4 regions of the Microbulbifer sp. ARAS458-1 genome follow, and region 3 is predicted to be linked to each of the others. Evidence: predicted binding sites of a transcription regulator. Region 3 holds the regulator's gene; each other region holds the start of a gene.

Region 1 (5,673 bases), 430 kb from region 3:
CGGTCGTGGCAAGGTGGTGACTCCGGGGTTGATTGCCCCCAGTAGTGAACTGGGGCTGACCGAAATCGGTGCGGCTGCGTCTACCAATGACGGTGCAGTGGTCGAACAATCTATTGGTGCCGCCTTTGATCCAGTGGTGGCATTCAACGCCCGGTCCACGCTGATCCCCTTCAACCGGGCCGGTGGCCTGACCCGCGCAATCGTATTGCCCGCCAGTGAAGAAAAGATCTTTGCAGGGCAGGGGTTCGCCATCAAGCTCACGGGAGAGTTCGACAGTGTCACAGACCGACAGCTGGTGCAGAAGGTGTACTTTGGCGAGTATGGCGCGCAGTTGGCAGGGGGCAGCCGAGCCATGGCGTTCACCCAGTTGGAGAGTGCGCTGCAACAGGCAAAGGAATACTCGGATAACCGGGATCAGATTCGCCGGGGACAATGGCGAGAACTGGACTTTACGCTGGACGACCTGGAGGCTCTGCAGCCGGTACTGCGCGGTGAGCAGCGCCTCTTGGTCGGCGCGGACCGCGCCAGTGATATCTTGCAGCTTCTGACATTGGCGGATACCTACCAGATTCGACCAATCATTATCGGTGCTGCTGAAGGCTGGATGGTAGCCGATCAGTTGGCGAAAGCGCGGGTACCGGTGGTTGTCGATGTGCTGGGCAACACTCCAGATGCGTTTGAGAAACTTGGGGCGCGGATGGACAACGCCGCGCTGCTGCACAAGGCCGGTGTTACCGTGGCTATCAGTGGCCCCGGATACGCAGGGTCACACAATAGCTATCTGTCGCGTCAGGCTGCGGGCAACGCGGTCGCCTATGGGCTGCCCTTCGAGGAGGGAGTGCGTTCGGTGACCGCCAACGTAGCTGAAATCTTTGGTATCGATGGCGGTGTTCTGGCACCGGGCGGTGCCGCGGAGCTGGTTGTGTGGAGTGGTGATCCGCTGGAGGTCACCAGCTTCGCTGAACTGGTGCTGATCGATGGCAAACCTCAGTCTCTCGTCAATCGCTCCACACGATTGCGGGATCGTTACTTACACCCCAAGGCGGGTACCGGACATGGATATAAAAACTGATGATTAGTGTACAAATTACTGCGCTCTATGGCGGCCTATGTGCATTGTTGGTAATTGCGCTGGCATTTAACGTGGTACGTTTCCGTCGCGGCAAAAAGATTGGAATCGGCACCGGAGGTGATAAAGAGGGCGCAGTACTGGTGCGCGCGCATGCGAATGCGATTGAGTACATTCCACTTGCCTTGATTCTGTTACTGGTGGCGGAGATCAATGGGGTTTCGGCGGTGTGGCTGCACTGTCTGGGTGGGGCTTTGGTGTTTGCACGAATTCTGCACGCGATTGGTCTGGTGGGCGGCAAAGGGGGGTATCACCCCGGTCGGTTTGGCGGTACCGCACTGACCTGGCTGGTGATCATTATCCTGGCGGTCATCAATATCCTTACCGCGGTCTGATATAGACCGGTGTCCTGACCGGCTTGCGGGGAAAAAAAGCCCGGCAAGCCGGGCATAGTACAGGGATGGAAACCAGAATATTGGTATCCAGGGGGGATTACTGATTTGCCGCCAGCGGTGTGACGTTTTCATCGCTGGACTGCTCGTCCTGCTCTTCCGCGGCGAGCAGCTCTTCCGGCTTGCCTTTACAGGCTTTCGCCAGAACTTCGCGGCGCTTGGCCAGCATCAGGCCGATTTCTTCACTCGCTTCTTCGGACACGCCCTCAACGTTGCGCTCGATCAGTGCGGTGATGTTGGCGGCAAGTTCCAGCATCTTGTCGTGTTCTTCGGCATCTTTTTTGTTATCGAACATGGCTCCGTCTCTATCGCATTTCCAAACGGCTACTACCGCCATACTGGGCCTCCTGAGGTCTTGGTATTGTGGTTATGTGTCGTTGATGTGGATGGATATACAGTATCTGTATGAATATTCAGTGTCAACTGCAATACACCACATTCCGCGCCAGTGTACGCGCTGAGGGCCGGTTAGGGCTAGTTGAGGAGGAGGGCTAGAAGCCGCCGCCGTTGTCGAGCCATGCCTGTTCCGCAGCAGTGGACTCTCTGCCAAGGGCCTGATTGCGATGGGGGTATCGGCCGAACTGCTGGATGACCTTGTGGTGGGCTACGGCAAACCGGCAGTAGCTGGCCGCCGCTTTGGCTTCCTCGGAGGTAACCCCTGTGCCGTTTGCTGCAAATTCCCGTCGTAACTGGTCGAAATAGGCCACCGACTGCTCTTGAACCTCGGGGTGTTCCGAGTGTTCGAGCGGCATTCCGACGAATGCCCGTTGATGAAGGCCCAGTTGCGTGTGGGTATTGTCCCGGATCATGGCCTGGCTGATTTCCAGCGCCAGCGGGTCCCCGGTAAAGGCGGCCGCCGATCCACGGAAAATATTGCGGCTGAACTGGTCGCACAACAGGATCAACCCCACCTGACCATCCAGGGTGTCCCGCCAGTAATCCAGTTCTCCGTTGAAGGCCTGCCCGACGATGTCGCTGAAGCGGCTGTGAATCTCCTCATCAAACGGGTCACTACGCTGGAACCACCGCCCCCGCAGGGGCTCGGGTGGCGTGAAACTGAGGTCCGAGCTGCCAAACCAGAACTCGAGAATGGCCGCTGGCGACACTGATTCGGGGGTCATTGTGTGCTCCTTCAATTATTTTCTGCCGCTTGCATCCAAACAGCCGGGTGTTGTCGTCCATCTGGGGAAGGGTAAAAGCAGGTTCCGGGAATCCCAAAACCTGATACCGGTTGACTAAAAAAGGTACAATCCTGCGCCATTGATGGTCTTTCGAGGTAGTTCGTCTATCTGTCACCATCGCGGAAGAGATTGGCCAGGGCAACTCCCTGCTTTACCTCAGATCAGTTAGAGCGAGATAACACCAATGAGAGCGATTGAAAACAGACAACGCGGCCCGCTGAATCTCTGGGCACTGGCCCTGGTAGCCGCTGTGGGTATGGGTGCGTCGAGCAGCCTGCTGGCCCAGGAAAAGGAGGCGGTAGCACCCAAGCCTCCAGCCCCTCCAGCCCCGGTGGTCGAACCGAAGCCGGTAGAGAAGGAGGTGACCAAACAAGTGCGCATACTGCGCCAGGACGACGGTACTCTGCGCATCCATACACGGGATGAAAATGGCGAAAACGCCGATGTGGAGATTGATCTCGGCGAAGCCTTCGGCGGCAAGGTGACTCAACGCATTTACGAGAAGCTCGAAGAGAAAGGCATTCTGGATGAGAAAGGCCTGGTGGTGGAGCAGGCGCTGGATTCCGTACCCCGCAACATCAGTATCGGTATCAAGGCCGACATGGAGCGTGCCGAGCGCATCCGCGAGCGGGCGGAACGGGCTCGGGAGCATGCGGAGCGGATGCACGAGCATGCCTATGAGGTTCGTGAAGAAAAGGTCAGAGAGCAGCGCTCGGGAGGGCCGGATATGGACTGGTTGATCGGTATCGTGGCGATTATCGCAGTGTTCGGTACTCCGATTCTGATTGTATGGATGGTGACCCGCAACAACTACCGTAAGAAGCAGCTGTTGATGGAGAACATCAACCGCATGGTGTCTGAAGGCCGTGATATTCCGCCGGAGCTGCTGGATGCGATGGATCGCGAGGGTACCAATACCACGAAAGACAGGGGGATTACCCTGATCGCCATCGGCGCCGCTGTATTTATCTGGTTGTCCATCTCCGCCGGTGTGGATGTGGGTAGCCTCGGCCTGATCCCGCTGTTTATCGGGATCGCCCGCTATGTCAATTGGAAGCACGACCAGAAACAAGCGGGTTAAGGGCAACCAATAAATGAACCTCGATGATGGGGATCTGATCAGGCGCGTCGTCGAAGACGGGGACCAGCGGGCTTATGCCCAGCTGGTTCGTCGCTATCAGTCACAGCTGCGTTTCTCGCTCCGTCAGCTGTGCGATGGCGACCAGGGTCTTGCAGACGACATGGCGCAAGAGGCTTTTATCAAGGCCTATAAGGCGCTGCCCGCGTTTCGTGGGGATGCTCGGTTCAGCACCTGGCTGTACCGCATTGCCTACAATCTGGTCATGAGTCACAAGCGCAAGAACGCTCCGGTGGTGGATCAGGAAGCCGTGGACAGCGCCCAATCCCAGGAAAGCGTCGAAGAAGCGCAACAGCTGGGGATGGCCAGAGACTTGAATTCGGCTATGGGGGAATTAAGTGACGCCCAAAGGCAGGCGGTGCATCTGTGTATGCAGCGTGGCTTTTCACATGAGGAGGCGGCAAGCATTATGAAGTTGCCGTTGGGCACGGTAAAATCCCACGTCAACCGCGCTCGGACCAAGCTGCAGTCGCTGCTTCAGGCCTGGCGCGAGGAGGTAGTCAGTGGCTGATTTCGACAGACAGTCAAAAGATTCGCAAAGCATTAATCCCCAGCAGGTGTGGGGTGGATCGGACGGTATGGTAGTCAAAAACGGTGTTGTGCACGCCGGTCCTATGGGCGATGGCGAGCCAGATTTCGACACCTGGTTGTCGCAGCAGCTCCAGTTCAGCGAGCCGCATCTGGACGACGACGGTTTCTGCGAGCGGGTAATGGCGGACCTACCGCCGGTACCGGCCAAGCGCGCTGAACGTCGAGCCACCCGCTATCAGTATGCGGCGGTGGTGTTGGCCTCGGCGATTGTCTGCTGGCAATTCCCGCTGCGGGAAGTGTTGGTGGCCGCGGCAGAACAGAGTATCAGCCTGTATAGCCTGGTGGGCCTCGGTATGCTGGGGTCGCTGGTGGCGATGACTGGCGGCATCATGGCTGCCCGCCGCTGATTGGCGGGCCCCCTCCGGGAATTAAATCTCTCTTGAACCCCCACCCAAATCAGTTCTGATACTGGCCCAGGCGCAGCTCGCCGCTTTTGGAGACCCGTATCGCCGGCAAAATCGACTGCTGCAATCCCAGCTTTGCCTCCAGCTCATAGGGCACGGTATCCCCCTGTAGCCGAACCAGCTCGGTCATGGCCATGATTGACCCCATCAGGTTGGCGGACGCATCGACCACTATGGCGTCCTGACCATAGGCCGGGATCACCGGCAGATTATTCGAGGTGCCGGTAATCACCTTGTGCCCCGCCAGCTTCAGCGTGTAGTACAGCCCGGATAGGGCGAGGGCGCTGTCATTGGGGTTGAATACACGCAGGTGAATACGAAAACGCAGGTCACCACTGTGGTTATTCGGTAGCGGTTCCACCGCTGTTACCTGGACATCCGGCTTTTCAAAATTCGGCGATAACGAGGCGCATCCCTGAATCAACAGGAATGGTACGAGTAACAGCGCCATCATCGCCCTGAGAAGGCCTGCATTAGCGTGAGAACAACGATTCTGTGCCCGGTCGCTTTTCGTGCCCATAGAGGTGTTCAATATGTACTCCTTGAGATTTCCCATAACTCGACTACCGCAAGCCTAACCATCTCGCGGGCCCAGGGCTATACTCATGTGGTCGTTTGCACGGGTAAGGATCGCAAATGGAATTTGCAGAGCTTCAACCTGAATTACAGCAGTGGATCCGCGATGCGGTGAAAAGTGGGCACCACCTCTCCGTCATGGTGGATGCTTTACTGAAAGCGGGATACCAGCCGGGCATCTCGCAGGCGGTAGAGCAGTGCATTCTCGACCACGGGATAGGCCGTCGCGATACCGGTACAGCGCCCGCCCGTCCCGCACACA
Region 2 (5,673 bases), 910 kb from region 3:
TAGTGCTCGTACTGAAGCTCGGCGATCAACGCCAGCTCGGTTTCGATTTGCTGACGAATATGCGCTGCTGGCCCATGAGGCCAACGGATCGGGATACCGGTTTCCACCAGGTCTCGCAGGTAGTCACTGGCACTTTTGTTTTGCGCAACTACTTCTGACGGGTAGTGGTATTGCAGTTCTTTCAGACTGAAGGTGCATTGCTCAGCAATTTTCAGTGTGTTGTCGATGGCACTCTGTGGATAAAGTGCAGTGATTTCCGGCAGGCTGCGCAGGTAGCGTTCCGCATTTTGCTGCAGGCGGTAGCCCAGCTGGTCCAGGGTACAGTTGTGGTAGTTTGCGTTCAATACATCCTGCAGTGGTTTGCGGCTACGGTTGTGCATAAGTACCGCGTTGGTAGCAACCAGCGGTAGCCGCTGGGATCTGGCAAAAGCCAGTAGCTTGTGCAGCCTCTGGTTTTCACTAGGGAGCAGGTGATGGCTCAGGGCGATAGAGAGCCGCCCGCCGAAATGTTGTTTCAGCGTATCGGGAAGTGTGAAGGGCTCGCTGCCTGGAAGCCACAGGCACAGTGCATGTTTGCAGTGATTGAGGAGGTCCTGAATAAACGTCCGGTACTGGCCTTTTTCGGCGCGCAGGCGCGAAGTGGAAATCAGCTGGCAGATTTCGCTGTAGGCAAGCCTGTCCGGTGCGAGTAAAACCACTTGCTGCGATTCTTCCTCCAGGCGAAAGAAACTGCCACAAATCAGCTTTAACTGACTGCCCTCGGCTTGAAGTTTCTCCAACTCTGCATAAGCCCGCACCACCCCCGCCATGGAGCATTCATCGGTAATCGCAATTGCGCAATAACCGAGTTGATGTGCGGCCGCAATCAGCTCCTGTGGATGCGAGGCACCCTGTAGAAATGAAAAGTTACTCTGACAAAAAAGTTCGGCGTACTGCATACCGATAAATATCCGATACGTCATACCGGTGTATTCCGGTATCAGTTGCTCGGTGGATTCGTTGGCCTCCTGTAACCTGGATCCCGGATCAAGTCCGGGATGACGAGGTGAATGGTTGAAGTGTTTACGTGAAACCCCATCGCTCGTCATGCCAGCGTAGGCCGGTATCCAGTTGCTCGGTGGTCGTTAGACTCCTGCAGCTGGATCCCGGATCAAGTCCGGGATGACGAGGTGAATAGTCGGAGTGTTTACGTGAAACCCCATCGCCTGTCATGCCGGCGTAGGCCGGTATCCAGTTGCTCGGTGGTCGTTAGACTCCTGCAGCTGGATCCCGGATCAAGTCCGGGATGACGAGGTGAATGGTTGAAGTGTTTACGTGAAACCCCATCGCCTGTCATGCCGGCGTAGGCCGGCATCCAATTGCTCGGTGGTCGTTAGGCTCCTGCAGCTGGATCCCGGATCAAGTCCGGGATGACGGGGGCGATTAGAGGATGTCGTAGTACAGATCTCGCCACTCTGGATTGCTACTTTCAATCAGGTTCAGCTTCCAGCTTCGCCGCCAGTTCTTTATCGCTTTCTCTTTTCGAATGGCACTTTCCATCGTGTCATGTAGCTCGTACCATGCAAGGTTTTTCACTCCATACTCCCGAGTGAAACCTTCGACAACGCCTTCCTTGTGTTGCCAGATACGCTGCACAAGGTTGGATGTAACACCCGTATAAAGTGTGCCATTACGCTGGTTTGCAAGAAGGTAAACACAGGGTTGTGTTAACCCAGTCATGAATAAACCCCGTGCAGATACCAGTCCTCTGACGCCAGATCCTGGTATACCCAGTAGAGACTGCCGTGGGCGCCGCGGGCGATGTAGTAATCGCGGGCGTGGCGGCGGTGTTGCCACCAGTAGCCGTCGATGCGTTCCGGACCCTGCAGCAAATGCAGCTCGCCGTCGTAAAACAGTTTGTGATCGCGCTGCTGGATGCGGTCGGGCCGCGGCAACAGCCAATTGGGGCGGGGCGCATTCACGGGCGTGAGCTGGTGGCTGCGGGATTTACTCTGCAGGGTGAGGCTGTCGGCGTTTTGCCAGGCTTGTTCCGGCAGGTAGCTTTCCTTGAGGGTGACGCCGGAGAGGGCCTGGTGCCCGAGGCGGGCCTTGAGCTTGTCGATCAGCTGGTAGCTTTCGTGCAGCTTGCTGTCCTCGTCAAAAAAATCCTCCCGCAGGCTGTGACTTTCAATGGGACGCAACTGCTGGCACTTGAGGGTCAATGCCTGCACCGGCTCTTTCAGTTCTACCCGTTCAAACTGTAATTTTGTCAGTGCGATCAGGCGTTGGGGGTCGAGCAGCGGGCGGGAGATATCCACATGGACCTGCTGGTGACCGCGGCTGCCGTAATCCAGAACCCAGCACAACTGCTGACTGTATAACTGCCGACGCTGCAACTGCCGGCACAGCTCACGCACCAGACGGCCGGCGGGGAATAGCAGTTGCTCACTGTTATCCAGTGGGCTCGGGAAAAACAGCTCGCTGTGAAATTCTGCCGGCGGCTCGAAGCTAGGTACCGGATCCGGGCGGGTGCCGTTCAGGCGGGCGAGGTAGTCGATGAATCCGCGACCGAAGCGACTGCCCACCTCCGACAGTGGAATTGCCAGCAACTGGCTGACGCGCTTGATACCGCAGGCATACAGCTTGGCGATGGCCTTGTGATTACAATCGAGCAGTTTGCTGGGGGCGAAGCTGATCCACTGGCGCCACTGTTGAGGGGCCGGGGCGGTTTTGGCTTCTGCCAGCCACTGGCGGTGTTCCGGCAACTGGCTGAGCAGGTGTGCGGCGCTGGGGCTGTGGCCCAGGCCCATAAAATGATGGATGCGCATCTTGCGCAGCTCTTTGCCCAGTTGTTGCAGCAGGGGCGCCAGGCCGTGGTGTGCCTTGAGGCTGCCACTGATTTCCAGATACAGGCAGGCGAAATTGTTGTCTGCCTGGTTCTGTTCGCGCTCGGCGTTGCGTGGGGAAACCACCGGGGTAAAGCTGTAGGCCCACTGGGCCAGTTGCTGTAACAGCTGTTCTTCCCGCTGCGGGTCCCGCTCCAGCAATTGCAGTTCGGCGCAGTAGGTGCAGGCGGTGGCGATGCTGAGTCCGGGTTCCACATTGTGGGCATTGGCCGCGGGGTTGGCTTCAATGATGAGACTGTTCTGGGCCACGGCCACCGCGGCACTGTCACCGGCGCGGTGGGCGCGGGTCAAGGCTTCCAGGGGAAGTTTGGGGAGCTGGATGCAGAGCCAGAGCATGTTGGGATCTCCTGTCGGAGCCTGGTTAATTGGTAGATGCGCTGCGCTTATCTACCCTACGGCCTTGTTGCTGGTGGCCGTTTGTAGGGTGGATAAGCGCAGCGCATCCACCAGGGGCACGCCGTTGATTCAGTGCAGCGGCTGGTCTCGCCGCACCAGGTCCGGGTTGCGCGCCAGATGCACGCGCTGGCCGGACTTGCCACTCAGTTGTTTGAACAGGTGCAGCGCCAGCTGCTCGCCGTCGCTCTTCAGTTGCAGGCGCAGTGCTGCCGGAGACGGGGTTTGTGCACAGGAGCCGGGGCGGAAGTGGAAGTGCAGGCAGTCGCCATCGCGGGCGGCTATCTGCAGCCGACGCAGGTCTTTGTCGGCCGGGGCTTCCCTGTTCTGCCACTGGATCAGCGCACCGCAGGCGCCGGATTGCAGGGACTGCTCTGCCGCCCACAGCTGATCCCGCTGTCCTCTGGGGTGCAGGATCAGCAGTTTCTCCAGTTGCACGCCGGCCTGTACCAGTGCCGGGGCGTAGGGGATATGCGGCGGGTTGATCAGGATCACCATGCGCCCCTGACGGGTGAGTTCCGCGAGGGTCGGCAGGATCAGTGACATCTCGCCGATACCAGCCTTGTCGACCAAAAACTCCGTGCTGGCCGCGCGGGGCCATCCGTGCCCGACCAGCAAGGCATCCAGCCCGCGGTAGCCGGTACTGATTCCGGTGCGGGGACGGCGCTGGCCACTGGCCAGTTGCCAGATGTCCGGGCGGGTCAGCAGTTGCTGCAGCGGCTCGTCACTGGCCTGCTTGGCTGGCTGATCACCTAACTGCTTGTTTTGCAAAAAGTTTTCGGCGCTGTTCACGATCGGCTCGCTCCACACGGGTGGTCTGATAGGGCTTTGCTGTATGGGTATACAGCGTCTACTGGTAATTTATACAGTAGTCGTCCAGTGTCGGCAAGCCCGCACCAAGTCTGTGTGCGTCAAATTCGACACGCCTCTGTGGCACTTTTTTGAACAAGGTAAAACGGCTATGATTCGGCCTCTTCAAATGACCGCCAGAAATGGACCAATACCAGATAAGCGAGGGGACAGGGTGAGCATCAAATCCGATAAGTGGATTCGTCGTATGGCTGAGAATGAAGGCATGATCGAGCCCTTCGAACCGGGCCAGGTACGCCACGGGGCCTCCGGCGATCGCCTGATCTCCTACGGCACCTCCAGTTACGGCTACGATGTGCGCTGTGCCAACGAGTTCAAAATCTTCACCAACGTGCACTCCGCCACCGTGGACCCGAAGGCGTTTGATGAAGACAGCTTCGTGGATGTGCAGGGCGACTACTGTGTCATCCCGCCCAACTCTTTCGCCCTGGCGCGCACCGTGGAGTACTTCCGCATCCCGCGTTCGGTGCTGACCATCTGCCTGGGCAAGTCCACCTACGCCCGCTGCGGCATCATCGTGAATGTGACGCCGCTGGAGCCGGAGTGGGAAGGGCATGTGACCCTGGAATTCTCCAACACCACCAACCTGCCGGCGAAGATCTACGCGAATGAAGGCGTGGCACAGATGCTGTTCTTCGAATCCGATGAAATCTGCGATGTGTCGTATAAAGACCGCGGTGGTAAATACCAGGGCCAGCGCGGCGTTACTCTGCCGAAGACCTGATCCTTAGACCACCAGCAAATGACAGACCTTCCCACCCAGGCCGATGTACTGATCATCGGCGCCGGCGCCGCCGGCCTGATGTGTGCCGCGGTGGCGGGCAAGCGTGGCCGCAGCGTGCTGGTGCTGGACCACGCCAACAAGGTCGGCAAAAAGATCCTGATGTCCGGCGGCGGTCGCTGCAACTTCACCAACCTGTACACGGCGCCGGACAACTTCTACAGCGAAAATCCGCACTTCTGTAAATCCGCCCTGGCCCGCTATACCCAGTGGGACTTTATTGCCCTGGTGGAAAAACACGGCATTCCGTATCACGAGAAAACCCTCGGCCAGCTGTTCTGCGATAACAAATCCCGCGACATCGTGGATCTGCTGCTGGCGGAGTGCCGCGAAGCGAAAGCCCAGATTCGCACCCGCTGTGAGATCCAGCGTGTTGAGCCTCTTAATGAAGAGGGTGCGAAAGGCTTTGAGGTGCACACCTCTCTTGGCAAAGTGGTGTGTGAATCCCTGGTAGTCGCCACCGGCGGCCTGTCGATCCCCACCATGGGCGCCACCGGATTTGGCTACGACCTCGCCAAGCAGTTCGGCCACAACATTATTCCCACTCGCGCCGCACTGGTGCCTTTCACATTGAACAAGCGTGCACTGGCGCGGCAGCAGGAATTACCCGGGACCTCACTGGCAGTGAATGCCAGCTGTGCCGAGGGCCATTTCCACGAGCAGATGCTGTTTACCCACAAGGGCCTGAGTGGCCCGGCGGTGTTACAGATCTCCAGCCACTGGAAAGAGGGGATGCCGGTCAGC
Region 3 (5,673 bases):
GCACCGACGGGGCTCGACGGTTCCGCACGCCGATCGCTCAAGGCCAGCTCGGGAATGTCGGCAATATGCAGAGTCGATGTCGGGAAGGCACAGGAAGCGCCCTGATCCTCGACAATCTTCAGAATCTTCAGCAATACATCCTGCTTGATTTCGTGATAGCGCACCCAGTCGGTGGTCTTGGTAAATGTGTAAATAAAGAAATCCAGGGACGAAGGCGCAAACGAATTGAAGTTTACGATCAAGGTCTGATTGGTATCAATCTCAGGATGATTCTCGAGCATGGTGCGCACCTCTTTAACGATGGGCGCCATTTTCTGTGCGTCGTCATAACGAATACCAATCGTTTCGTAAATTCGACGATTCAGCATTCGGGATGGGTTTTCTACCGATATCTGGGTAAACACCCCATTGGGTATGTAGAGCGGACGCTTGTCGAAAGTGCGAATACGTGTGAGGCGCCAGCCGATATCTTCCACTGTGCCCTCGATTTCCTTTTCTGGTGAGCGCACCCAGTCTCCCACTTTGAATGGTCGATCCAGATAGATCATCAAACCACCGAAGAAATTCGCCAGCAAATCTTTCGCCGCAAAGCCGATCGCGAGGCCGCCGATGCCCCCCATCGCCAGAATACCGCTGAGGTTGTAGCCCAGCCGCTCCATGACAACCATTGCCGCGGTAATCAGAATAGAAGCGCGAACCAACTTGCCAATCGCACGTACGGTGGTGGTATCGATGGGTTTGCGTGTATAGCGTGGGTCCGCCATGTTCTGCTCGACTTCTTTTGCAAATCGCAGCGCAAACCAGGTAACCACCACGACAAACCCGATGGCCCGCGGCTTACCTTCGAGCCAGAGCAGGAGCTCGGCGCCGGTGGCATCACCGGCACGGGCGGCGGCGAACGTGAGCCCCAACAACCAGACCAGAATCGACGCGGGCGGATTGATCGAATTGACCAACGCATCATCCCACGGGTTGACAGTGCGCTCGGCGCGCTCCCGCAGCCGGTTGACAAAAATTCCAAGAATCCACGATGCGGTTGCCGTAATTAATACGATGACGAATACTTCGGCAATCCAGAAGCGGTCATCCCCCACCAGGGAGCGCAAAAACGCTATAACTGACTCCACAAACAACTCCATTGGCTACTGACTTTATTGCTGTGCTCACTAACACGCGCTGTGTTTTTATCAAAGATTGAGCGGTATTTACATCCAGGAGGCCAGCCACTGACGGGTTTCCTGCCAGCGCGGACTAGCCTCCAACGCCTCCCAGGATTGAATTTTCGCACGGCCACGCATGCGCTCCAGTCGCTGACTGGATGCAGGATCTGGCGTAAAACCCTCCAGCGCTTCCAATACCTCTTTTGCACCGGCGCGATTGTTACACACAACGCCCATGTCACACCCCGCAGCCATAGCCGCGTGAATTCGCTCCCGGTAGCCGCCGGCGGCGCCAGCCCCCTCCATGGTCAGATCGTCGCTGAAAATCACACCATCAAACTTGAGACGTTTGCGCAGGATCTCCTGTAACCAGAAGCGCGAAAAGCCCACCGGATTTTCATCCACCCGGGCAAAGCGAATATGTGCGGGCATTACCGCCTCCAGCTCGCCGGCAGCAATACACTCGCTAAAAGGCGTGCAATCGGTAGCCATAACCTCTTCCAGGGAGCGCTGATCCACCGGCAGTTCTTCATGGCTATCTTCCAGCACCTGCCCATGCCCAGGGAAGTGCTTGCCGGTAGTCGCCATGCCGGCGTCGTGCATCCCCGCCATAAAGGGGCGGGCTTTCTCCGCCAGCTGCAGTGGGTCCTGCGCAAAACTGCGGTCGCCAACAATGCGACAGAAGTCATCGTCCGCATCCAGTACCGGTGCAAAACTGAAATCGATGCCAACCGCCAGTAACTCCGCGGCCAGCAGCCAGCCCACATCTTGCAACTGCTGCTTGTCGGCGCGCGCGCTCAGCGCCTGCATAGACGGGATACGGGTAAACGAATCGCGGAAGCGCTGCACTCGCCCACCCTCCTGATCCACCGCCAACAGGATTTCAGGGCGCACAGCGCGAATTTCTTCAATCAGCGCCTCCAGCTGCGGACGGCTTTCAAAATTGCGCGCGAAAAAAATCAATCCACCGACATGGGGGTGCTGCAACAACGCGCGGTCTTCGTCGGTGAGGGAGTGCCCCTCCACATCAATCATTACCGGGCCAATCGGCTTAGACATCGGCATGAACTCCAAGATGAATTAACGGTTGTCGCCGGTACTGCCCCCCGGCGCACTAGCCCCCGGAACCTGTCCCGACCCCACTCCTGGCATTGGCGCGGTCAGCATGGCCACTGCGGCCGGCGCCAGGCGCGCCAGGGTTTCTTCCAAGCTACTCTCGGCGCCAAAATCTTCCCGAAGGATAGCTTCAATGGCGTCAAAGCTCGAAAGAGAAAACACTGTGGCGCCGAGCATAAAGTAAAGACGCCAATAAAAGGTCACTGGATCGACATGGGGCAGGGCCGCCGCCAGCTGCCCCGCGAAACGCCGGTAGCTGTCACCGTAGCGAGAGACGATAAATCGCCGCAGATGGCCCTGAGATTGGGTGTAAGCCAGCCCGAGCAAGCGCATAAAGCGCTTGGGATCGCGCCCCTGACTGGCAAGACCGGCCAAAGCAACGCGGTAGAGGCTCTGCAGGAGGTCATCCAGCTGTAAAGGTTCGCTGGCCGCGCCCCGCCGGGTCAGCTCGCGATTCAGAATTTCCGTAAAAGGTGTAAGAAAGCGCTCGAAAACCGCCTGAATCAACTCTTTTTTAGAACCAAAATGGTAATTCACCGCCGCCAGGTTCACCCCGGCAGTACTCGTGATGGTACGCAGCGAGGTCTCCGTGAAGCCTCGCTCTGCGAACAGAACTTCCGCGGCGTCCAGAATACGATGGACCGTGTCTGTCTGACTCATGCCGATTTCACACCAATTCAAACCAACAATTAAAACGCTCGTTTTACCCGGAGACTAGCATATACCGCCAGCGATGAAACCTGCGCTATTGCGTTGCCCCTCGCAGAAAGCCCCAGTACAGAGTGCGCCGCCAAAGTACCAAGCCCGCAACCGGCACATTAGAACGGGTATATCGGCTCTGAAAGCGCCGGGAAGGAACCGAAGGCGGACACATCACAACAGTAATAGAGGAGGAGCATGCCATGGCACGAATCGCTCCGGAAATTGGCAATTGGTTTGAAAATTTCGACACAGGCGACCTCTTCGAAGTGGTTGCCGTAGACCACCCCGCGCGCACCATAGAAATCCAGTATGTCGACGGGAGCCTGGATGAAATCGATTTCCAGAACTGGCCTGGGATGCCGGTCATCGGCGCAGCCGCGCCGGAAGATCCAAACGCCGGGTACGGCACCGTTGCGGATGAAATGCAGGACGAGGAAGACGCCGGCTACCGCAGTCCGATTTTCTCCCCTGCACAGAGTGCAATCGATCGCCTGGAGGGTGAATCCTTTCCCGGTACCGACGAGGGGTTCTGACCGACTCCGGCCATAACTGGCAACCACAGTACGGCACTTGTGCAAAGCACCGTGTGCTCCGTCGGCACAGATTCCAAATCTTCGGATAATCGGCACTTGATTGCGCGCCCCTGAAATCTGTATATAATCACAGCAACTGTATAAAAATACAGACAACAGGAAGGCGCTCATGACAAACCTCACCGCACGCCAGGCTCAGGTACTGGAATTGATCAAATCCTATCTGGATGACACCGGCTACCCGCCCACCCGAGCCGAAATTGCCCAGGAGCTGGGCTTCCGCTCTCCCAATGCGGCGGAGGAGCACCTCAAAGCGCTGGCGCGTAAAGGCGCAATCGAAATGGTCGCCGGCGCATCCCGCGGTATCCGTATTCCCGATTACAACAGCGGCCTGCCTATCGTTGGCCGCGTGGCCGCCGGCAACCCGATTCTGGCGGAAGAAAATATCGAAGAGTATTGCGAGATTCCCGCCGAGTTTTTCCACCCACCGGCGGATTACCTGCTGCGGGTACATGGTATGAGCATGAAAGATGCCGGTATTCTTGACGGGGATTTACTGGCGGTACAGCGCACCGACAATATCCGCAACGGGCAGATTGTGGTCGCGCGCATCGAGGACGAAGTGACGGTAAAACGCTTCAAGCGACGCGGCAATCAGGCGACGGTGCAACTGCTGCCGGAGAACCAGGACTTTGATGTGATTGAAGTTGATATGCGGGATCGCAGCTTTGCCATTGAGGGTCTGGCGGTGGGTGTGATTCGACAGAATCCTATCTGATGTTGGCGGTGTAAGCGGCGAGCCCTCAGGTTTTCTGGATCCCGGCATTCGCCGGGTGGACAAATCGCCAAACATTCCGTGTCTCGTATTTCGAATATAAAAAAACAGGGCTTTAGCCCTGTTTTTTATGTCTGCGAATTAACCACAGAATGATCAGTGAATGGTGTGCTCGGTCAGATCCACGTCTTCTTCCTCGAACGGCTCCGGCTCCATCTCATTGATGTCCTGTACCGCTTCGATACCAGCCTCAAGCATGGCGCGGGCTACCGCCACCTTGTGTTCCCGCAGAAAGTGCTGGCTCTCGTCCGAGAAATGAATACGTACCAGCGGTTCCCCTTTGTGACCAGCGCGTCGCAGCGCCACATCACCATTGGACAACTCAATGATTTCGTAAGTCTCGGTAGACATTCACTTCTCCAGTAACCGCGTGATTTGGAGCAGTGTAACACAGCGGCGCCTGATTAATCAGCGGGCCGCAGGTGATAGGTTTCGCGACAGACGCTCACCACTCCTGACTGTGTGCCCGCTGGCGCTGAATCAACTCGGACAGGCTCCGGTGCCACTGTTGGACCCGCTCCCGGGTCAGAGCCTGCTCTGGTGCGACCTCAGCAGAATCCAGCTGACGCACGGGAATCATCGATTGAACGCCCACCGACGTGGTGGATTGTGCATGACCCGAGGACCCGGAGGCGCTCAACACCCATAACTTGTGCCAGGCGGCAAAGAGGCCTGCAAACCAGCTGTCCGGGTTTTCAGCGAGATTGACCAGTTCACTGGCCTCGCCGCTGAATTTGCCCCGCTGGGCCACCAGGTTTGCCAGCGCTTGAGCCGTTTGCGGCTCGGCACCTGCGGCGAACCCCAGCTGCATCTGATACCCCTGCTCCGCCAGAAACCCCCGGTATCCCCGCCACAATTGCAGAACCGCGGCCTCCAGCAGGGAAGCTTCCAGGAGAGGCGTATCGTCCACTTCGGCACTGGACTGCAGCAGCAGCTGTGCCTTGCGTAACGCCGACGCCACGGTACCGGTGTAGGGATTACTCAAACTGCATTACCCCCTAGTCTTTCTCCCAGATTTTCTGGATCCCGGCATGCGCCGGGATGACGGATAGCGGCCTCCCGGCCAATCACTTGGCCGGGGATTTTTTGGCTACTGCCTTTTTCTTCGCCGGCGCTTTTTTGGCTGCAGCTTTCTTGGCCGGTGCCTTTTTAGCGGCGGCCTTTTTCTTGGCCGGAGCTTTTTTCGCCGGGGCATCTACCTGCCACTTACCATCGCGATAGAACGCCTTCCAGCCCGTTGCCTTGCCCTCTTCTTCACTCTGGACGTACTGCTCCTGCGTCTTGCGGCTGAAGCGCACAACGGTGTCACGACCTTCGTTGTCTTCGG
Region 4 (5,673 bases), 680 kb from region 3:
CTGTTTCTTCAATTACGACGGTTCGGAAATTCCCTGGTAAATCACGGTTTCTGTTACGGCAGCGGAATCAGATCCAGATGCTGGGCGATCTGCCCCAGCGACATCAATATGCACATGGTGATCACCAGGGGGCGAATCAGGCGGGTACCGCCGGCGAGCATGGTGTGACTGCCGATAAAGGCACCCAGCATCTGTCCGACCATCATGGCACCGCCAATGGTCCAGATCACCTTGCCACCGGCGGCAAACAGCGCGAGGGAAACCATGTTGGTGGTGAGGTTGAACAGCTTTGCGCGGATAGTGGCGGTGAGCAGGGTCTGCCCGCGAAATGCGACCCCGGAGGCGGCGAAGAAGGTGCCGGTTCCCGGACCAAAGGCCCCGTCGTACACTCCCACTGCAGGGACACAGGTCAGCGCCCACTGTTTTTCACTCATTTTCCCCTCGCGCTCGCTATTGCCCATGTTGGGAGTGAACCACACGTACAGCGCGACGCTCAGCAGCAACAGGGGGATAACCCAGTTGAGCCAGCTGGTATCCACCCGCTGAATCAGCCAGGCACCCACGCCCGCGCCAATCCCGGCGGTAATTATGGGGAAGATCAATGAGCGCTCGCGTAAGTGCCCCTTGGAATACAGGGTGGCGGTAGCGGTAAAGGTTCCCAGAATGGCCTGGCTCTTGTTGGTGGCCAGAGCGGCCACCGGCGGTACGCCGGCGAGTAGTAAGGCGGGTACCGTCAGCAGTCCGCCGCCGCCGGCCAGGGTATCCACCCAGCCAGCCAGCATGGCTACGACAAACAGGATCAACAGCAGGGGCAGGGTGATTTCCATCGGGTACTTCTTGGGTAAGTCGGGTTAGGGGGTTTCGGAAGGCGAGTTCAGCGTTTGCGTCGGCAGACTGAGTGCACCGGCGATCAGCGCCTCTTTGCGTGCCTTGCTCCATTTTTTAATCTGCAGCTCCAGTTTGAGCGCTTCGGAATGGCTGTCGACACCCTGCTGGAATTCCAGGGTCAGAGGGCCGCGCCCACGCAGTGCCTTTGCCGCTTTTGGGCCACTACTGTTGTGTTCTTCGAAGCGCCGCGCCACATCCCGGGTAATGCCGGTGTAGAGCGACCCTTTGTTGGTGCGAATCAGGTAAATAAACCAGTCGGACAAAACACTACCGTCGATAAAAAGCTATTAAAACAGACTCTGCTGATCCCCGGACTGGGGTGGCAGGGTGAACTGGCTGCAGTCCAGGTCCAGCTTGCGTGCATTCAGCCCCAGTTTGCGACAGGTTATCCGAAATCGCTGCTGCAGTAACTGGGCAAATACGCCGGTACCGCGCTGGCGCTGGCCAAATTCCGTCTGGTTGTCCTTACCGCCGCGGCTCTGTTGCACCAGGCTCATCACATGCTGCGCGCGCTCCGGATAGTGTTCCGCTAGCCACTGGCGGAACAGCGGCGCCACCTCGTAGGGCAGCCGCAGCAGAATATAGGCGGCGTGGATGGCACCTGCCCCGTGGGCTTGAGTGAGTATCTGCTCCAGTTCCGAATCGTTGAGGGCGGGAATCATCGGCGCGGCCATCACAGCGGCGGGAATGCCGGCATTGGCCAGCGCTTCAATGGTGCGCAGGCGCGCCGCCGGTCCCGCGGTGCGCGGCTCCAGCCTGCGTTTCAGTTCGTGGTCCAGTGTGGTTACGCTGATGCCCACGTGCACCAGATTGTCCCGGGCCATTTCCGCCAGTATTGGCAGGTCACGCAGGATCAGCTGGCTCTTGGTGACGAGGGTGACCGGGTGGCGATAGCGCTGCAGGGTTTCCAGTATCCGGCGGGTGATCTGTTTGTCTTTCTCGAGCGGCTGGTAGGGGTCGGTATTGGTACCCATGGCGATGGGGCTGCACCGGTAGCTCTTTTTGCGCAGCGCCGATTCCAGCAGTTCCACCGCATTGGGCTTGTAGAACAGCCGCGTTTCAAAATCGAGCCCGGGCGACAGGTCCATATAAGCGTGTGCCGGACGGGCGTAGCAATAAACACAGCCATGCTCACAGCCCCGGTAGGCGTTGATCGACTGGGTGAAGGGAATATCCGGTGAGTTATTGGTGGCGATGATCGATTTCGCCTTCTCCTCAATCGCTACCGTCTCGATCCGCTCCTGAGGTTCCAGCAGGGTCTCCCAGCCGTCACTCTCGCGGCTGCTAACCTGATCTACAAAGCGTCCCGCCAGGTTACTGATGGCTCCGCGGCCCTTGAGGGATTGGGTGGGGTTGTCGGGAGCGTCGTTGGCCACGGTGGGTATTCGGTGCTTGGCTGTATGTTTGTACAGTTTATTGCCAGGCCGCAGACGGTGCAAGCGCGTTCCCCAGCACTTACAATGACCGATCAGTACGCGCTAAAAACCAGCCATCAGGAACTAGGGAATGGATCTTCAATCTGTCGCCGCTATTTATGCGTTTGCGGTCAAGGTGCTCCAGATATTCGCCATGCTGTTTGCTTTCGGGCTGGTGGTGCTGGTGCTGTATGTGGTGTATCTGTATCTGTCGGATATCAGCCAGAGCAAACAGGCGATCCGCCGCAATTTTCCGGTACTGGGGCGTTTCCGCTATCAGTTCGAGCACCTGGGCGAGTTCTTCCGCCAGTATTTCTTTGCCCTCGACCGGGAGGAGATGCCGTTCAATCGCGCCCAGCGCAGCTGGGTGTATCGGGCAGCGAAGAATGTGGATTCCACCCTGGCCTTTGGTTCCACCCGCCCCCTGAATCAGCCCGGCGATATTGTCTTTCTCAATCATCCGTTTCCCACTCTGGCCAAGGATGCGGTACCAGCGCGGGAGGTCACTCTGGGGGAGGGTGTTGCGCGCAGACCCTATACCACCCGCTCGATTTTCAATATTTCTGGAATGAGCTTCGGCGCCCTGTCGGTACCGGCGGTGACTGCGCTTTCCAAAGGCGCGGCGAAAGCCGGTATCTGGCTGAACACCGGGGAAGGAGGCCTGTCTTCCCATCATCTGGCCGGTGGTTGTGACATCGTGTTTCAGATTGGCACAGCCAAATACGGCGTACGCGATGCCGAGGGCAATCTGTCCGATGCAAAGCTGCGCGAGGTTGCCGGGCACGAGCAGGTGAAAATGTTCGAGCTGAAACTCTCGCAAGGGGCAAAACCCGGTAAGGGCGGTATCCTGCCGGGGGTGAAGGTGACACCGGAGATTGCCCATGTGCGCGGCATACCGGTGGGAGAAGATTCAATCAGCCCCAACGGCCACCCGGAAATCAAGGACGTCGAGGGGCTGCTGGATATGCTCAATCATATTCGCGAAGTCACCGGCAAGCCCACCGGGTTCAAATGTGTGATCGGCAATAGCGACTGGCTGCACGAACTGTGTGAGGCCATTTTGCGCCGCGGCGCCGAGAGCGCGCCGGACTTCATCACCATCGACAGTGCCGATGGCGGCAGCGGTGCCGCGCCGCAGAGCCTGATGGATTACATGGGTCTGCCATTGAATCGCAGCCTGCCCCTGGTGGTGGATCTGATTGCCGAATACGGTCTGCGCGACCGCATTAAAATCATTTGTGCGGGCAAACTGCTCACTCCGTCGATGGTGGCCTGGGCGCTCGCCATGGGGGCCGACTTCGTCAACTGCGCGCGGGGATTTATGTTCGCCCTCGGCTGTATTCAGGCCATGCAGTGCAACAAAAACACCTGCCCGACCGGCGTCACTACACACAACCCGGATTTACAGCAGGGGCTGGACCCCATGGACAAAGCGGAGCGTGTCTATCACTACGCGCACAATATGGAATACGAGGTGGGAACCATCGCGCACTCCTGTGGCGTACCGGAACCGCGCCAGTTGCGTCGCGCACACGTTGAGGTCATCAACGAACGCGGTGTGCCGGTACCGCTGACCACCCTGGCGCCGGAAGGTAGGCCCAAGGCGGTGATCGCCAGCGATCGCGATCAGATCTGAGCCGCGTTACGCTCTACATAGGCACAACATACATACGCACAACAGAGAGACCGCGAGCATGGAAGGCGTCACCACACTGGTTGGGCAGGGGCTGTATATGGCGGTGGCCGCAGTGGTCGGTCTCGGTATCGCCCGTGTTCTGAAGCGCGATAACACCCTTGGTTGTCTGATCGCAGGCGTGCTGGCCGGGATGCTGTTACCGGTATTCGACTACGACACCGGGCTGCGCGCGGAAAACCTGCATCAGCTGGTATTTTTCGTCATCCTGCCGGTACTGATTTTTCAGTCCGCGTGGAAGATTGATCCGGATATCCTCTTTCGCTGGCTGGGGCCGGTACTGCTGCTGGCGACCCTCGGCGTGTTGATCTGTTGTCTGATTACGGCGCTGCTTGTCTTCTACGGTATTCACCATCCTACTGGTTTTCCCTGGCTGGCCGCGTTTCTCACTGGCGCCATACTGGCCGCCACCGATCCGGTGGCGGTGGTGGCGCGTTTGCGCCAGAGTCGCGCAAATGAAGAGTTATTAACCCTGGTGGAAGGGGAAAGCCTGTTTAACGATGCGGTCGCAATTGTGCTGTTTGCTTTTGCACTGGGTATTGCCAGCCACAGTGCTATGGAGGGCAGTGTAGCTACCGGCGAGGCGATCAGTGGTGTGGGTGGTTTTGCGCTGTATTTTGCGGCGGTATTTTTTGGTGGCCTTGCGGTGGGCACCATCTGTGGGCTGGTTACCGCTATCGTGATTCTGTTTCTCGGCTCGGCGGGCGCTGCGCTAATGGTTCTGGTGCTGGCGGCCTTCGGCAGCTTTTATCTGGCGGAGCACGTGGTCGGGGTCTCAGGAATCCTGTCGGTCATGATCTGCGCCATTGTGGCTCGCGCCTGTCTGCGCGAGCAGCAGGAAACCTACCTGGCCCATGCGGCACCGACCTGGGAGTGGCTGGGGTTATTTTTCAATGCGTTGATCTTCGTGATCATGGGGCTGGTGATCACCTTCGAGATGTTCACCCATCAATGGCTGGCGATGATTATTGCGATTGTTGCTGCAATCGGAGCGCGGGCACTGGCGGTGTTTCTGGTGGCGCCCTTTGCGCGTTTTGTGGGGCCGCCGATTCCAAACAGCTGGCGTTTGATTTTGAGCTGGGGCGGTTTGCGGGGTGTAATAGCGGTGGCGCTGGTGCTATCACTGCCCACGGAACTGCCGTACTGGTGGACGGTGCAGTCGATGGTATTTGGCGTGGTGTTGTTTTCGTTACTGATACAGGGGACAACCAGTACGCGATTGATCAATAAACTGGGGCTTTGAATACGGGCAGCGATATCGCTGCCCGTAGGTGGTCAGGTAGATAGCCAGGGCATTTAGGACGCCCAATTCAGAATAACCTTGCCTGATTCCCCGGAACCCATGGTGTCAAAACCCTGCTGGAATTCGTCCACGGAAAATTGGTGGGTGATGATAGGGGAGAGGTCGAGGCCGGATTGGATCAGGCTGGCCATTTTGTACCAGGTCTCGAACATTTCCCGTCCGTAGATACCCTTGAGAATCAGGCCTTTAAAGATCACCTGACTCCAGTCGATGGCCATTTCGCCCGGGGGAATCCCCAGCATGGCAATCTTGCCGCCGTGGTTCATGGCGGAGAGCATATCGCGGAAGGCGACGGCGACGCCGGACATTTCCAGGCCCACGTCAAAGCCTTCGGTCATGCCGATGTCTTTCATTACATCCGACAGTTTTTCCCT

Evidence for each region. Region 3 encodes LexA, which represses DNA repair genes until DNA is damaged. Its sites were predicted from a motif close to ACTGTNTNTANANACAGT; they were not measured.
Region 1: the regulator LexA is predicted to act here: its motif matches at 1,922-1,939, upstream of AAFH99_RS11885 (YebG family protein).
Region 2: the regulator LexA is predicted to act here: its motif matches at 4,131-4,148, upstream of imuA (translesion DNA synthesis-associated protein ImuA).
Region 4: the regulator LexA is predicted to act here: its motif matches at 2,284-2,301, upstream of AAFH99_RS13025 (PA0069 family radical SAM protein).

What each region holds. Positions count from the first base shown of each region.
Region 1 covers NZ_CP155838.1:2,865,073-2,870,745, reverse strand. Annotated here, with positions in the region: gene AAFH99_RS11895 (amidohydrolase family protein) at 1-1,072, shown strand, start outside; gene AAFH99_RS11890 (MAPEG family protein) at 1,072-1,464, shown strand; gene AAFH99_RS11885 (YebG family protein) at 1,562-1,858, opposite strand; gene AAFH99_RS11880 (DUF924 family protein) at 2,013-2,642, opposite strand; gene AAFH99_RS11875 (DUF6249 domain-containing protein) at 2,887-3,783, shown strand; gene AAFH99_RS11870 (sigma-70 family RNA polymerase sigma factor) at 3,797-4,351, shown strand; gene AAFH99_RS11865 (hypothetical protein) at 4,419-4,778, shown strand; gene AAFH99_RS11860 (LEA type 2 family protein) at 4,828-5,391, opposite strand; gene AAFH99_RS11855 (2OG-Fe(II) oxygenase) at 5,472-5,673, shown strand, end outside.
Region 2 covers NZ_CP155838.1:3,345,501-3,351,173, reverse strand. Annotated here, with positions in the region: gene AAFH99_RS13990 (error-prone DNA polymerase) at 1-938, opposite strand, end outside; gene AAFH99_RS13985 (GIY-YIG nuclease family protein) at 1,423-1,719, opposite strand; gene AAFH99_RS13980 (Y-family DNA polymerase) at 1,716-3,221, opposite strand; gene imuA (translesion DNA synthesis-associated protein ImuA) at 3,351-4,070, opposite strand; gene dcd (dCTP deaminase) at 4,303-4,872, shown strand; gene AAFH99_RS13965 (NAD(P)/FAD-dependent oxidoreductase) at 4,891-5,673, shown strand, end outside.
Region 3 covers NZ_CP155838.1:2,436,346-2,442,018, reverse strand. Annotated here, with positions in the region: gene AAFH99_RS10035 (mechanosensitive ion channel family protein) at 1-1,139, opposite strand, end outside; gene nagZ (beta-N-acetylhexosaminidase) at 1,206-2,219, opposite strand; gene AAFH99_RS10025 (TetR/AcrR family transcriptional regulator) at 2,241-2,936, opposite strand; gene AAFH99_RS10020 (DUF6763 family protein) at 3,179-3,511, shown strand; gene lexA (transcriptional repressor LexA) at 3,681-4,289, shown strand; gene AAFH99_RS10010 (hypothetical protein) at 4,443-4,697, opposite strand; gene AAFH99_RS10005 (DUF6586 family protein) at 4,792-5,331, opposite strand; gene topA (type I DNA topoisomerase) at 5,414-5,673, opposite strand, start outside.
Region 4 covers NZ_CP155838.1:3,120,958-3,126,630, reverse strand. Annotated here, with positions in the region: gene AAFH99_RS13040 (SDR family oxidoreductase) at 1-40, shown strand, start outside; gene AAFH99_RS13035 (TSUP family transporter) at 54-827, opposite strand; gene AAFH99_RS13030 (GIY-YIG nuclease family protein) at 852-1,151, opposite strand; gene AAFH99_RS13025 (PA0069 family radical SAM protein) at 1,176-2,264, opposite strand; gene AAFH99_RS13020 (FMN-binding glutamate synthase family protein) at 2,395-3,939, shown strand; gene AAFH99_RS13015 (sodium:proton antiporter) at 3,998-5,239, shown strand; gene tdh (L-threonine 3-dehydrogenase) at 5,293-5,673, opposite strand, start outside.